4 regions of the Halobacillus sp. H74 genome follow, and region 1 is predicted to be linked to each of the others. Evidence: predicted binding sites of a transcription regulator. Region 1 holds the regulator's gene; each other region holds the start of a gene.

Evidence for each region. The regulator Rex, encoded in region 1, represses fermentation and respiration genes when NADH is low (regulators of the CRP and FNR family bind a similar motif). The targets are predictions, from matches to a motif close to TTGTGAAATATTTCACAA.
Region 2: a site for Rex is predicted at 1,621-1,638, ahead of ACTWPX_RS21490 (formate/nitrite transporter family protein). Genes of this name have one in related genera too.
Region 3: a site for Rex is predicted at 1,817-1,834, ahead of ACTWPX_RS16015 (cytochrome ubiquinol oxidase subunit I). Genes of this name have one in related genera too.
Region 4: a site for Rex is predicted at 2,443-2,460, ahead of cydD (thiol reductant ABC exporter subunit CydD). Genes of this name have one in related genera too.

What each region holds. Positions count from the first base shown of each region.
Region 1 is NZ_JBQQCI010000003.1:6,367-10,101, forward strand. It holds gene ACTWPX_RS06550 (ABC-F family ATP-binding cassette domain-containing protein) at 1-457, opposite strand, end outside; gene moaC (cyclic pyranopterin monophosphate synthase MoaC) at 625-1,110, shown strand; gene ACTWPX_RS06560 (redox-sensing transcriptional repressor Rex) at 1,125-1,781, shown strand; gene ACTWPX_RS06565 (MDR family MFS transporter) at 1,931-3,349, shown strand; gene ACTWPX_RS06570 (YdiK family protein) at 3,389-3,589, opposite strand; gene ACTWPX_RS06575 (lysostaphin resistance A-like protein) at 3,592-3,735, opposite strand, start outside.
Region 2 is NZ_JBQQCI010000018.1:3,238-6,972, reverse strand. It holds gene ACTWPX_RS21495 (Type 1 glutamine amidotransferase-like domain-containing protein) at 1-648, opposite strand, end outside; gene ACTWPX_RS21490 (formate/nitrite transporter family protein) at 645-1,565, opposite strand; gene ACTWPX_RS21485 (hypothetical protein) at 1,693-1,866, shown strand; gene ACTWPX_RS21480 (DUF4064 domain-containing protein) at 2,238-2,693, opposite strand; gene ACTWPX_RS21475 (ABC transporter permease) at 2,711-3,673, opposite strand; gene ACTWPX_RS21470 (ABC transporter ATP-binding protein) at 3,666-3,735, opposite strand, start outside.
Region 3 is NZ_JBQQCI010000007.1:67,936-71,670, reverse strand. It holds gene ACTWPX_RS16020 (ABC transporter ATP-binding protein) at 1-879, shown strand, start outside; gene ACTWPX_RS16015 (cytochrome ubiquinol oxidase subunit I) at 1,928-3,292, shown strand; gene ACTWPX_RS16010 (cytochrome d ubiquinol oxidase subunit II) at 3,289-3,735, shown strand, end outside.
Region 4 is NZ_JBQQCI010000011.1:67,004-70,738, forward strand. It holds gene cydC (thiol reductant ABC exporter subunit CydC) at 1-690, opposite strand, end outside; gene cydD (thiol reductant ABC exporter subunit CydD) at 687-2,414, opposite strand; gene cudC (choline uptake/conversion transcriptional regulator CudC) at 2,878-3,432, shown strand; gene ACTWPX_RS19250 (NAD(P)H-dependent oxidoreductase) at 3,703-3,735, opposite strand, start outside.

The sequences.
Region 1 (3,735 bases):
AACCGTTCAGGACGGATTTGATATCAGCTTCATATTGATAGCCGCCGGCACTTTTGAAGTATTCCTGCTTACGGTCATAATCGGCCAACAGCTGTTGGTATCGACTTTGATCTTCGATTAATGCCGGTTCTGCCATCTGCATCTCCATCGAACGCAATTCTTTTTCAAGATCTTTCAAATGAGTGAAAACTTTCTCCATCTCATTCCAAATCGATTCATCCGATTGCAGACCTGTATTCTGTGCCAAATAGCCTATAGTCGTTTCTTTCGGCTTGAAAATATTCCCTTCATCGTGGCTCATATCTCCAGCCATCATTTTTAGCAAGGTTGATTTTCCTGCGCCGTTTCGTCCGACGATAGCGATCCGGTCATTCATTTGTACTTCTAATTTAATATTCGATAAAATGGTTTCTGCACCAAAACGCTTCGTCAATTGATTCAATTGCATGAGAATCATGTCGTTTCACCTCAATAGAATAAGTGTATCTTATCCTGCAGCTGACTCGCAACAGAATGCGTTGGAGTTTGTGAAATCTTTAACGACTTCTGTTTGATTTTTTGGTAGAATAAGAGTAGTGTTTCAATGAGTACCGTAACCATTTTTCACAAAAGGGGTAGGTGTGAATGGCGGAATTCAGTCATTTCAATGACCAGGGCCGTGCTCGTATGGTAGATATCTCTGAGAAGAAAGATACAGTACGGACGGCGGTAGCGAAAACAAGTGTAGAAGTAAATAATGAAATCTACGATAAAATCACCACCCAGCAAATGGAGAAGGGAGATGTCCTTTCTGTCGCCCAAGTAGCTGGAATCATGGCTGCGAAAAAGACATCAGATTGGATACCGATGTGTCACCCGTTGTCATTGAAAGGAATCGATGTATCCTTTGATTGGGAGATCGGTTCAACCCCCATGCTTTTAATTGAAGTCTCTGTTAAGACGAAGGGTAGTACAGGCGTGGAAATGGAAGCGCTAACGGCGGCTTCAGCCACTGCCTTGACGGTTTATGATATGTGTAAAGCCATTGATAAAGGAATGGTGATTGGTCCGACTTACCTGGATGAGAAAACAGGGGGTAAAAACGGAGATTATCGAAGAATAGACCGGTAAAGGAGTCAGATGCTATGGATATGGAACAGGCGAAGATCCCTCAGGCGACAGCGAAGCGTTTACCGCTTTATTATCGTTTTTTAAACAATTTACACAGCCAGGGGAAAATGCGCGTTTCATCAAAAGAATTAAGTGATGCGGTAAAGGTCGATTCAGCTACGATCCGCCGCGACTTTTCATATTTCGGTGCCCTGGGCAAAAAAGGGTATGGATACAATGTAGAATATTTGCTGTCATTTTTCCGTAAAACTCTTGATCAGGACGAAACGACAAGGGTCGCTTTGATCGGGGTCGGTAACTTAGGAACAGCTTTCTTGAATTATAATTTTACAAAAAACAATAATACAAAAATCGAAATGGCTTTTGACGCTAGTGAGGAGCGCATTGGCAGTGAAGTCGGTGGCGTCCGTGTCCATCATATCGATGATCTTGAAGAAAAGATCAGCGACTTGTCTGTGGCAATCTTGACCGTACCGGCCTCTGCCGCGCAGGGCATTGCTGATCGACTTGTCAAAGCGGGAGTTTCAGGTATTCTGAACTTCACGCCGGCGAGGATTAGTGTGCCCACTCAAGTTCGTGTCCACCATATCGATCTTGCTATCGAATTACAGGCACTCGTTTACTTTTTAAAACATTATCCTTTGAATGAAGATGGAAGTGCAGAAGAATAATAAGAGGGGATGACCAACAAGGTCGTCCTTTTTTTGTGGAGTGATTTCCAGTTCAATTGTGTGAAAAAGAGTGCACGTGGGTTAACGGATAGGCATGCGTGGTATAGTGGATAATAGTTCGTGTATCGAAATAAGGGGAGGGGACTACATTGAGCAAATTACCTCATAAATGGCTGGTCGTCGTTTCTGTCTTATTCGGAACCTTCACTGTCATTCTGAATAATAGCATGTTAAATCCGATCCTGCCTCGTTTTATTGAAATTTTCGAGTCGGATGCTGTAGCGGTCGGCTGGATCCTCACTATTTTTATGGTATCAATGGGGATGACGATGCCGCTCACAGGCTATTTCGGAGACCGGTTCGGGAAGAAGAAAGTCTACCTGACAGGACTATGTATCTTCCTTATCGGGTCTTCTATAGGGTTCTTTTCTTCAACACTTGGGATGGTCATTCTTTCAAGAGCCATCCAGGGCATGGCTGGCGGTTTAATGATGCCCATCGCAATGGCACTTATCTTTAACTCTTTCCCACGTCATGAAAGGGGCTTGGCTGTGGGTGTGTATGGGGTGGCCGCAATGGTCGCCCCTGCGATCGGCCCTACAGTCGGGGGCTTTCTCATCCAATATTTAGAGTGGCCGTGGCTGTTTGCGTTCAATATTCCATTCGGGTTGACGGGTTTGATTTTATCATCGAAATTCTTAGAACGAACAGAAACCAATCCGGAGAAACGATTCGATTTCATCGGCTTTCTCATTATTACATCTGGTATCGGAGCGGTGCTCTTTGCGTTAGGACGAGGCAGGACACTTGATACACTGCTTGATCCATTGAACATCATGTTGATCATCAGTGGTCTGATTGCGGTCGTCCTTTTTGTATTTTATGAAAATAGACAAGAGGACCCACTACTTAATCTTTCTGTGTTCAAAGTGCCTACTTATTCGGTGTCGATTCTTGTGACTTCAGCCGCATCGATTGGTTTGTTTTCAGGAATTTTCCTATTGCCGTTATTGATTCAAAATGTGTATGGTTTGAATGAAGTCATGACAGGGTTGTTGTTCTTACCGGCAGCGGCAGCCAGTGGGGTATTCATGTCCATCGGGGGAAGACTCCTGGATAAAAAAGGGCCGAAATATGTGGTACCACCAGGACTGACGATCATGGCGCTCGCCACTCTGGGGTTGAGCTTTTTACAATTGTCTACACCATATTGGCTCATTCTTCTATTGAATACTGTCCGAGGCCTGGGCATGGGGATGGGCAATATGCCTGCGACGACTTCCGGAATGAACAGTATTCCAGAGGATTTAGTCGCCCAGGGATCAGCGATGAATAACATCCTCAGACAAATTTCTTCTTCACTGGGAATCGTCTTTTTCTCGATTTATTATGAAGTGAGACGAGCGCAAGTATCAGCAAGCCCTGATATCGATATGCAGGCGGCTACATTACAGACATTGAATGAAGCGTTTCTCGTTTCCGCCATCGTTTTGATCATCGCGATTCCTTTCTCCTTCATTTTAAAAGGGGTACAGGATGATGAAGATGCTTCAGATAATAAGGCATAGAAAAAGCAGGCATCCACTAAGGAGCCTGCTTTTGTGATGTTATTTTTTCTGTGATTGTTTAAGTTTATTGTGGAGATTGTACAAGCGGATCGCTACGGCGATATTGAACGTAGCGACAATCGCTAAGATGACAGTCGTCGTGTTCCAAACGGATTCTTCAGCTGCCTGAGCTGCGATAAACGTAAAAGCGACGCCCATCGAGAGATAGAGAAAAGCCATGAATAATGGTGAAGTTCTCATAATTATAAAAAGCCTCCAATAAAGATGGTCTCCAGTTGTTCCTGCATCCGGCGGATATCCTCTTCAGTAAGAAAATACTGTGATGCGACAACAAACGAGTTCATCGCCATGTGAGCCACGATTGGTGTAATAATTCGTTTTGTTTT
Region 2 (3,735 bases), on a different contig from region 1:
TTTCTGAGTTACAAAAAACCCCTTAGATTCTTCTCTGGAACTTACGACTTTCATGGGCTTTCCATCAACGAAATGAACCGCTACCCCGTCATAAAGTCCATACCCCGGAAGAATCGCTCCTTCTTCTACATACGCTGTGTATGATGGGCGGCGTTCCTTTTCACCATCATAATGAGGGCAGCAACTCCCAGAGAGAAACCCTAAACCCGCAAGCGGCTCCAAGTGATCGCCGTAGGAATCCGTCAGACCTTCTTCAAACCAGCAGATTGCCCCTGCACTAAGCCCGGCTAATAAAACCCCTTTATCCAAGGCTTCTTTCAATATTTCATCAATACCCCATGCTCTCCATAAAATAAGCATATTTTTCGTCGATCCACCACCAACATAAATAATGTCCTGGGATAACAGAAGTTTGCGTAAATCCTCAGAAGGGGGCGAGAATAAGGAAAGATGTGTCGGCTCACAACTCATTTTTCCAAAGAAGCTATAAAACCTTTCAATATAGCCTTGCGCATCTCCACTGGCAGTCGGAAGAAAACAAATTTTGGGGTTCGTCTTCCCCACCTGGGCAAGAACATATTCATCTAACAATGGGTTTTCAGGTTCCATAGAAAAACCACCGCCCCCCATAGCTATGATTTGTTTCATAATGTCCTCCTTTCTTTTTGTTTCTTTTTCCCTAATGATGTTTGGATATCTTCTTTATACGCGTAAGAGAATAATAACGAGACGAGTATCCCTCCACCGATCAAGTTCCCGATACTTGCTGGAACGAGATTAAATAGAATATATTCATACCAAGTATATTTGTCGGACGCTAGAAAGCCCATACTGAAGTAGCCCATATTCGCAGCACTGTGCTGGAAGTTACCAGCGACGAACAATACTACAGGAAGCATCGTTCCTAAAATTTTTCCTGTAATATCACGAGCGGCTGTAGTTAAGAAAGCAGCCATTCCTATCAGCCAGTTCGCCAATATTCCTGAAACTAAAACTTCAAACCAGCCTTTGATTCCATAGTCCATGAATTTCATCTTATGATCCAGGTACTTGGTTAACTCAGGATAAAATGTATCGGATAAGGAACCTGACATTTGAATCAGGCCTGCGACGATAAACGCCCCTAAAATATTTCCGATATAGGCTGAAGCCCAAAACTTATATATATTCGATTTCATTAAACCTGATTTGTTGAACAAATAAGATGGTAACAGGACGTTGATTTCCGTGAATAAAACGGAACCAGAAATGAATACCATCGAGTAACCTGCTGCAAAACCCAAGCCTGACAGCAAATGATAAATTCCCTTCGCTTCCACTCCCACTGCAAGAAGTACAGAAAATACCGCTCCAAAGGTCATAAAAGAACCAGCTGTCAGAGCCAATAATAATTGAGCACGGAAAGGTTTATTTAAATGGTCCCTGCCTTTTTCCCCGAATTCATCAACAATTTGCGATGGAATATAAAACTGGCGACCTGGTTGATCTATTTTCACATCACTGCGCTGTTCTGTTTCAATGTTTTCATTTCTCTCTTTCATTTTTGCTTCTTCATCACTCGCCATTTCTAATCCCTCCAATGATACCCCCATTCCCCTTTGTTAAAAATCATAATCTAGCTTGTATAACATTTAACAACTGAAGCAGATTAAGACCAATGATAAAAATACAAACGGAGGGAGACAGTTCAGGATGCCAAGAGATCAAGTATGCCTCGCATGTGGTGGAGAAGGACTTCTGATGGATGATGAAGAATGGAAATACAAGTGTAAAATATGTGGCGGCAGTGGATACCAATCTCAAGATGGACGTGTCTATAACCGTCAAGTTGCCGATGTAGATGAAATGAACAGAATTTTGGATTGAATGACCATATTGAGGTACAGACAAATCTGATCCCATAGTCAGTGAAAGTTTCAAATAAAGCAGATTTCAGCCATCAGAGTTGAATAGACCGCAACACAAACCTTTACTTACAACATAACCCGACCCTGATGCCTGGGAGTACAAAAATAGAGCGCCTGGAAAACTCCTTGCGCTCTTTTTCTACTTTCTTATCTTACAAGCTGACCTTCACCCATTCCTTCTAAAAACAGATCCCACTGCCCCCCCCCCCGTCCTCTATAAGGAATAAGCTTTTGCCAACGGCATCCCCACGGAAACACTTGTAAACCTTCCATCTCATTCAAATAAAAAAGACACAGCCCCTTTTCAAGGACTATGTCTCACGTCAATGATTAATAATTGATGGTTGCTCCTTCTTCCACTGGTGTTTTCGGCTTACGAGCGAGAGCTACAATACCAGCTATCAAGTATGCAACACCACCGAATAACCCCATACCGAATGTGGCAAATGTCATAATGATCGCTGTGATGATTAAAATGATTCCTGCTGCTTTCGGTTTTTTGTTCCCTTTAAGAAAGACAGCAGAGAGAATACCTAATCCAATGGCAATGATTGCTGCAATCATTGCGAACAGTGCAAAAGAACCCAACATGTTAATCATTTCTCCGATATTGATACCGCCCGCTCCACCTTCCGCTTGCATTTCAGGGGAGTTCATGAAGCTTTCCATCTCTTGCTTAAATTGTTCGTTGTCCTTCATGTTCAACATGAGTCCACTCAGAAGCACGGGTAGACCAAAAAGAACCATCCCGATGACTGATATGACGATTTCGACTGTACGTTTCATTTTTTTACCTCCTTATGTTATGCACCCGCTACATCTCGTTTAGTGAAGAAGAGCCAGGATAAAAACATGAATATTATATAATATACCGCTAACACAGCGACGGAAAACCATAAAGTGGTATCAAAGAAGGGGGACCCTTCCACATACTGTGTCAAATCTGTATTGGCGAACAAAATATATTTCGCCCATTCTTTATTCATAAGGAATACGACAATGGAACTTCCAGCCATCATCAGGAAGATCGCTACCCCGATCGCTAAAGAAGTATTTCTGAAGACTGCTGAAATCATAAACGCGAACGTAGCCATCATCAATAATTCTACAGAGCTGAGCAGGTATTGGGAAACCGTATGTGAAAAGATTCCTGCCTGTGTGATTTCACCCGCCTGTTCGAACACATAAATTTGTGAAAATCCGTCTATACCGAATAAAAGCAATCCGACGAGAAAAGATAATGCATACAAAAATATCAACATCGCCAGAGCGTAAATCAGGACAGCGACATATTTGGAGAAGAGAATCTTTGTCCTGGAAATTGGCCGGATCAATAAAAGCTTGATCGTCCCCCAGCGAAATTCATTAGCCGTAATCCCTGCCGCTACAATAATTGTAAATAAACTGACCATTGCAACGAGTCCGCGATTATCCCGGATGAAATTCCATGCGTCATACTCTGTCGGTTTAATATCGTTAGCGATACGATATTCGTTCTCCTCTATGTTCATGTATCCAGGATACTTAATTTCTTGTGAGCCCCCTGCTTCTTCTGGAGGACTACTCAACGCTTCATTTTGTTCTTGCAGTTCCTGTTTCCAATCATCCCCTGTCGGGACGGCACCGCCAAGCATAGTAGCATCTACCTTCATGAATGTACCAAAGGCAATGATAAGAAGTCCTAAAATAATCATCATGATCCATGTACTCTTCTGTGAATAAAGTTTCATATTTTCATTTTTGACAAGCTGGACAAAATTACTCAATCGATCCCTCTCCAATCAAATCTAAGAATTTCTCTTCGAGTGTTGAACGATTGACATTCACA
Region 3 (3,735 bases), on a different contig from region 1:
TGGGAGCCGATTTCAAGACTTGGAATGATGTATAATCAGCTACTCATGGCGATGGCGGCATCTGAACGCATTTTCGAATTTCTTGATGAGCAGCCGAATGTGAAAGAGAAGGACGACGCCAAGCAATTGAAAGATATGAAGGGACATATTGAGTTCGATCATGTACAGTTCGCCTATGATGATAAACGCATCGCCCTTCACGACATCAATCTTGAGATGAAACAAGGGGAAACAGTTGCCCTTGTCGGTCATACGGGCTCAGGAAAATCGACGATTGCAAACTTGATCAGCCGTTTTTACGACCCTACCAAAGGATCTGTAAAAATTGACGGTGTCGACCTTCAAGATGCCACGATAGATAGTGTACGTCAGCAAATCAGTGTCGTACTTCAGGATACTTTCATTTTCTCAGGTATGATTATGGAAAATATCCGTTTCGGTCGCCCCGATGCATCCGATGAAGATGTCATAGAGGCAGCTAAAGTTGTAGGAGCGGATGATTTCATTCAGCGGTTGAATAATGGCTATGAAACAGAAGTAGAGGAACGGGGGAACATTTTGTCAGCAGGTGAACGACAACTGCTGTCCTTCGCTCGCGCTTTGCTTGCCAATCCGCGAATTCTCATCCTGGATGAGGCAACCGCAAGTATTGATACAGAAACAGAACTCAAAATCCAGAAAGCATTACAGAAATTGTTGAAGGGCCGGACAGCGATTATGATTGCCCACCGCCTTTCGACCATTCGGGAAGCGGATAACATCTTCGTATTAGAAAATGGCCGCATCCTCGAGCAGGGGTCACACGATGAATTGATGGATCAGCAAGGTGAATATTATGAATTAGTCAAATCACAATTCCAAATGCTTGATGCGATTTAGGAATGACGAAAAGGCACCGGACCCCCGGTGCCTTTTTTAATTGGCTTTGTTAAAGGTTGTTGTTGATTTTTCATATGAGAGTCATTCAGTTATATGGTAGGATTCATGAAGACTCAATTTCGAGACATTTTAGGAGAGGATCGGGTCGGCGGGGAATGCTTTCGCTTTCCGCGGGAGCGCGTTGAGCCTCCTCGGACGCTCTCCTGTGGGGTCTCAACATGCCCTCTCTTCCCGCAGGAGTCTTCGCATTCCCCGCCGCCCCTTGCTATATGTTTTTCTCGAAATTCGTTCAGAAAAAAACTGTCATATTTGAGTGAGAATCAAACACCTTACGCTTAATTACAGGGTGTCCTCAGTGAAAATATAACACTTGAAGAAAGTGAAAACAATTACAACTTCACTGTGGAAGTGACCTATACGAACAATGAAAGTAATGAAAGTAAAACGATGTATGTTAATGGTAACGCACAAACGAATGAAGAGGATGAAGTCACGAGTGTTCATTATATGAAGCTTGAAGAACTTCGCACTGCCTTAAACTAAGAAAAATGGAGAATTACAAACACCCTCTGGCTGTTATATGGCAGCAAGGGGGGGTTTATTTTATATCTACTTTAGCTTTAATAGAACTTTTTTATAAAATCCATCTGGGGGATGGGGTGTCCAAATCCAGTCACGTACAGCTATGCAGCTTATATTTTGTACGAGGGAAGGAGGGAGTGCTTTCTGTTGGTATATTCCTATCGTTTATTTCATCAATGCTCAAGCCACAGAGTCGATTAGGAGCAGCAAAGTAGAAACCCCGGCCTTAATTTTTACATGAAAACTCATAAAGACATATTGTTAATGGAAAAGAGAAAAAGGGTACAGAATTGGTGATAGGCAGAATGGTCGACAAAGTAAGCTTATTTATATAAAATAAATATCAAATGAAAGTTTGTGAAGGATGTCACAAAATCGTCAACAACGATGTGCCCATAAGCTGTTTATAAGTTTTATACTATTATTAAACGACTTGTTATGACCATTTGTAGTTAGGGGGAGAAAGATGTTTGAATTTGATACGGTCACGATGAGCCGAGCGCTCACGGCCATGACGCTGATCTTCCACGCGATATTTGCCACTATCGGCGTAGGCGTGCCGGTTCTGGTTTCTACCGCTGAATTAATAGGAATTAAGAAAAAGGATTCACACTATACATTACTAGCCAGGCGCTGGACACGCGGGTACACCATAACGGTTGCCGTCGGGGTTGTGACAGGGACGGCGATCGGTTTGCAGCTTTCTCTGATTTGGCCGAGTTTCATGCGAATCGCAGGGAATGTGATTGCACTGCCATTGTTCATGGAAACTTTCGCCTTCTTCTTTGAAGCGATCTTTTTAGGTATTTACCTTTATACTTGGGACCGGTTCAAAAAGCCGATCTATCATTGGCTGCTCTCCATTCCTGTCGTGATCGGAGGCACGATGTCGGCCTTTTTCATTACGACAGTGAATTCATTCATGAACACACCGCAAGGGTTCGACCTTGAAGGAGGTCGGTTTACGTCTGTCGATCCTCTGAAAGCGATGTTCAATCCGGCTACACCGACAAAAGTCTTTCATGTCATCTCTTCATCTTATTTGACAGCAGCTGCGATCCTTGCTGGAATTGCTGCCTTCATCATTTTGATGAAAAAAGGAACGGCATACCATAAAAAAGCATTGAAGCTTACGGTTTCTATGATGTTCCTGTTTGCTATTTTGACTGCTGTCGCTGGTGATATGTCAGCGAAATTCTTAGCTGAGCACCAACCTGAGAAATTGGCAGCAGGAGAGTGGCACTTTGAAACAGAAGAGGGCGCAGACCTTGTTGTTTTCGGTACGTTGAACGAAAATAATCAAGTAGAAAACGCCATACGGATTCCGAATGCACTGAGCTTCCTTGCACACGGAGACTTTAACGCAGAAGTTGAGGGACTTGACGAAACACCGGTTGATGAACAACCGCCACTTTGGATTCACTATATGTTTGATTTAATGGTCAGCATCGGTTTTTATTTACTGGGCATTTCATTTCTCTTCCTATTGTTCTGGAAGGTGAAGAAATGGAACCCATTTCACCCGATTTTATTATGGGCTATAGCTTTGGCAGGACCGTTATCCATGCTTGCCGTCGAGTTTGGTTGGGTTTTTGCTGAAGTCGGACGTCAACCATGGATCTTACGGGGTTTCATGACTGTAGCAGAAGGAGCGACTACATCTCCTTATGTGTTTGAAATGTTCGTATTATTTGCTGCGCTCTACGTAGTCCTGGCGATCGGATGTATCATCGCCCTTAGAAAGATATTCAAAAACAAACCGGCTGAGCTTGAACTGGAACACCGTTATCCTCATACAGCCGCTGCAACTAAGGAGGATGAGCGCACATGAGTTATGAATTAATTGGAATTACAGTGCTTTGGTTATTCCTTTATGGATATTTGATTGTAGCCTCTGTAGATTTCGGTGCTGGTTTTTTTGCCTATTATGCAAAACTCACCAAGAAAGATCACTTGATCAACCAGCTGATCTCAAGATATTTATCACCGGTGTGGGAAGTGACGAATGTCTTCTTCGTCTTTTTCTTCGTCGGATTGATCGGTTTCTTTCCGGATATGGCTTACTATTTTGGTCAAGCTTTACTCATTCCAGGTAGTATTGCAATCGTACTCCTTGCCATCCGTGGTTCCTTTTATGCGTTTGAAAACTATGGATCGAAGAATAACCATTTTTACATGTTCCTCTATGGAGCAACAGGACTTCTGATTCCTGCTTCATTATCGACTGCGCTGACGATTTCAGAAGGCGGGTATATTGAAGAAACAGCCAATGGA
Region 4 (3,735 bases), on a different contig from region 1:
AAGATAAGTGACCGAGGACTGGTGGAGAGCCGCTTCTTTATTATCAAGCTGCTGATAGATCTTCAAATCCCTGAATCCATATAAAAACTCAGTAGTATCCGTTGATAAAGCTCCCCGCGCTTTCCTCACGTGAAAGCCCGATTTCCGCTGTTTCACCGTGTACCATGCCGGGATGAGCAAACCTGTAAGGAACAACCCGAGCAGGAGGATGACAGCGATCGCTAAAGAAAATATAGACGTAAACACAAGTGTACCGAGAAATATGATTACAAGGACGACGGGTGGATAATAAACACGGAGGAAGAAGTTTTGCAGGCTTTCTACATCCCCTACGATTCGGGAAAGCAAATCCCCGCTCCGGTATTTTTGGAAAATTCTCGGTGCATGAGGCTCTAGCTTCTTATAAAAGGCCAGGCGAAGATTGCTTAAAATCGTAAATGTCGCCCGGTGGGAAAAATAACGCTCAGCATAACGACCTAAAGCCCTGGCAAAGCCGAACAACTTCAAAAAGGCAATTAAAACGGTCAGGGCATATAAAGGTGGCATTAAAGCCGCACGTGAAATCAAGTAACCACTAGAGGCGAATAAACCTACAGCTGAAAGTCCTGCTAAAAAACCGAAGAATATGGAAAGTACGATATCTTTTTTCTCCACAACAACAAGCTGGATGACTTCTTTCAAGTCCTTCATGCTGAGTCGCCTCCTTGCTGGACGTTTACCATAGCTTTATACTCAGGAACCGTTGTCATAAGACTTTCATGAGTACCTGAACCTTTCAAGTGTCCATTTTCAAGAAACAAAATCTGGTCTGCCTTCTTGATTGTATGCAAACGGTGCGCCACCGTTATAATAGTAGCTGTCCTGGCCAGTTCTTCAATCGAATGCTGTAAAATACGTTCAGTTTTCAAATCGAGACCTGTCGTCGGTTCATCAAAAAGGATAATAGAAGGCTGCTTCAGGAAAGTACGGGCAATTGCAAGACGCTGCTTTTCTCCTCCTGATAACCCTCTCCCCGCTTCTCCGACCGGGGTATCATACCCTTGCTCCAGTGATTCAATTAAAGGAGCAATCCCAGCCTTTTCGGCAGCGGACTGAATTTCCCCAAACGAATGCTGTCCCCGGCCACCGATGGCAATGTTTTCTGCTATCGTTCCAGAAAACAAATAAGGGTGCTGGGATATGTAGCTTACTTGATTGAACCACTCCTTTTCCTGGTAGGAGAATAGCGGGCGGCCATTCACTTTTATCGCGCCTTCTTCAGGTTTGACCAAACCGGCAAAAAGGTGGAGTAAGGTTGTTTTTCCCGCACCACTCTTCCCTACAATTGCAACCTGAGACCGTGATGGTATTTCCGCTTGGATAGATTGTATAGCAAAACCTCCCCCGTATCGGAAACCTACTTGATTCAGCTCGATTTCAGGGGGATCTTGTTCTTCTATGATTCCGTCACCCCAGTGCATTTCCTCATCTTCTTTTTCCAATTCATCTGTCAACTGAGACGCCGCACCAGAGCTTCCTCTTCCTGTATGAAAAGCACTGCCGAATTCTTTCAATGTCAAATAAAACTCGGGAGCCAATACGAGAATGAAAAAGGCTGAGAAAAAGGAGATACTTTCATAGACGACAAGACGAATGGCGATTTCAAGAGCAATCAAACCGATGCTCAGCATGGAAATGAACTCTAACATTAAAGAAGAAACGAAAGCCACTTTCAACACTTCCATTGTGGCATCTCTGAAACCCAGGCTGCTGGTTTCAATTTCAGATTGTTGTTGCTTAGAGCGACCGAACAACTTCAATGTCGTCAGCCCTTGTAGAGTATCCAGGAATTTACCGGAAAAGGCAGAAAGTTTCTCCATCTGTTCTTCAGATTTATTTTTTGTCATGATCCCGATGATGGCCATGAATAAAGGAATGAACGGGGCTGTAATCACCATAATCAGTCCTGAGTAGAGGTGTTCAGTAAAAACAACAATCAGAATCATCAGTGGTATCATAGCTGTTTGAATCATCTGCGGGATATAACTGCTGAAATACCCGTCTATTTCATCCACCGCATCCATCAGCACACTTACTTTGCGTCCTGATTGTCCTTGTAAAGAAGATTGGACCGGGTTACGTGAAAATTTCCGGATGACCAGCCGTCGATAGTGCCGTTTGGCCTTTGTCGCCATTTTTACACCTGTCCGCCCATTCAACCATGTGAAAAGTGTCCGGCCGGCAAGAACTGACAACAGCCCTATTAGAAGCGGTACTATTTCATGAAAGGCTTGTTGGTCGAGAAAGATCCCATCGACTACGGCTACGAAAAAATAAGATTGACCGATGATGGTGGCACCGAGCAGCACGGATGTGAGGACCAGCAGCAAGATGCCTCTTCTGTTTGCAAATGCTTGTTTGCTGAGGTGCTTCATATCTATTCAAAACTCCTTGCAGAACATTTTGTGAAAACATTCACATTACATTCATTATAATAGATACTCCTTAAAAATACTAAAGATAAAACTGAGTATTCTATGAACAATTCTATACCATCGTCTCCTTATTAGATAGTGAACATACGTCAATTGCCATGGAGCAAATAAGGGGTGGTAAACATGGACCGTCCACCGATGCAACCCGATTCTCTGAAATAATCCCGACCTTTGTATTTAAATATCCCTCCTGTATATAAATGCACGGAGACGATATCTACTTTTACAAAGCGATTCATCCTGTTCATACCTGCAGTTAAGCTGTTTTTGCTGCTACTCTATTGCTATATCTCGAGAGGCAATACCAAACGTCAATGCCGTACGAGCAAATGTATGTTAAAATTAAATTTATAAAGAAAAAAATTAATAAAGTGGCTGGATTGGATTTGAGAGGAGGTATTTGATGACAAACAATTATGAAGAGACCCCCCAGCAATCCGTTGAAAATGCGAAAGCGCTAGTCGTTGACTCACTCGCAGAAACAATGGATTTGTACGGGGTGACCCGGAGTGCAGGCACCTTATATGGAACGATGTACTTTGAAGAAGATATGACACTAGACGAAATGCGCGAGAAGCTCGGAATGAGTAAACCGAGTATGAGTACTGGCGTAAAGAAACTTCAAAACTACGACATTGTGAAGCAGACTTTCCGTAAGGGCACACGCAGGCAGACCTTTGTTGCGGAAAAGGATTTCTTCAATTTCTTCTCCAATTTTTTTTCAAAGAAGTGGTTAAGGGAAGCTAAAATCAATATGGATGCAATTAAGCATGCTCAAATGGAATTGAATTCTGTATTGGATTCTTCTGAGGTGGATGAAGAAACGAAACAAGAAGCAGAACAAATCTTTCAACAGCTGGAAGAATCCAAACCTTACTACCTTTGGTTACAGAAGCTGGTCAATGCTATTGAGAGTGGAGAAATTTTCGACCTTCTCCCTATTGATTCCAAAGAATAAAAAAAAGCGCCTCTCTGAATAATGAATTTTGTTATTCATGAGGGGACGTATAGGCTGAATAATTTACATAATTTTCAGAACAACTGCAATCTACCTCACAAATGAAAATATTTGAATAGCTCCGGAATCTTCCTAGGTCATTTTTATGTCATCATTTACGACATCAATGTACGCAGGCGCGGAAAACAGCAGCAGCTATAACTGGTTGGAATTTATTAATTTCCTCGACCAGACCAAAAGGGACCGTGGAGTCATCTCCAGGGACCCTTTCTAGATTAAGTTCAATTGTTCTTTCAAATGCAT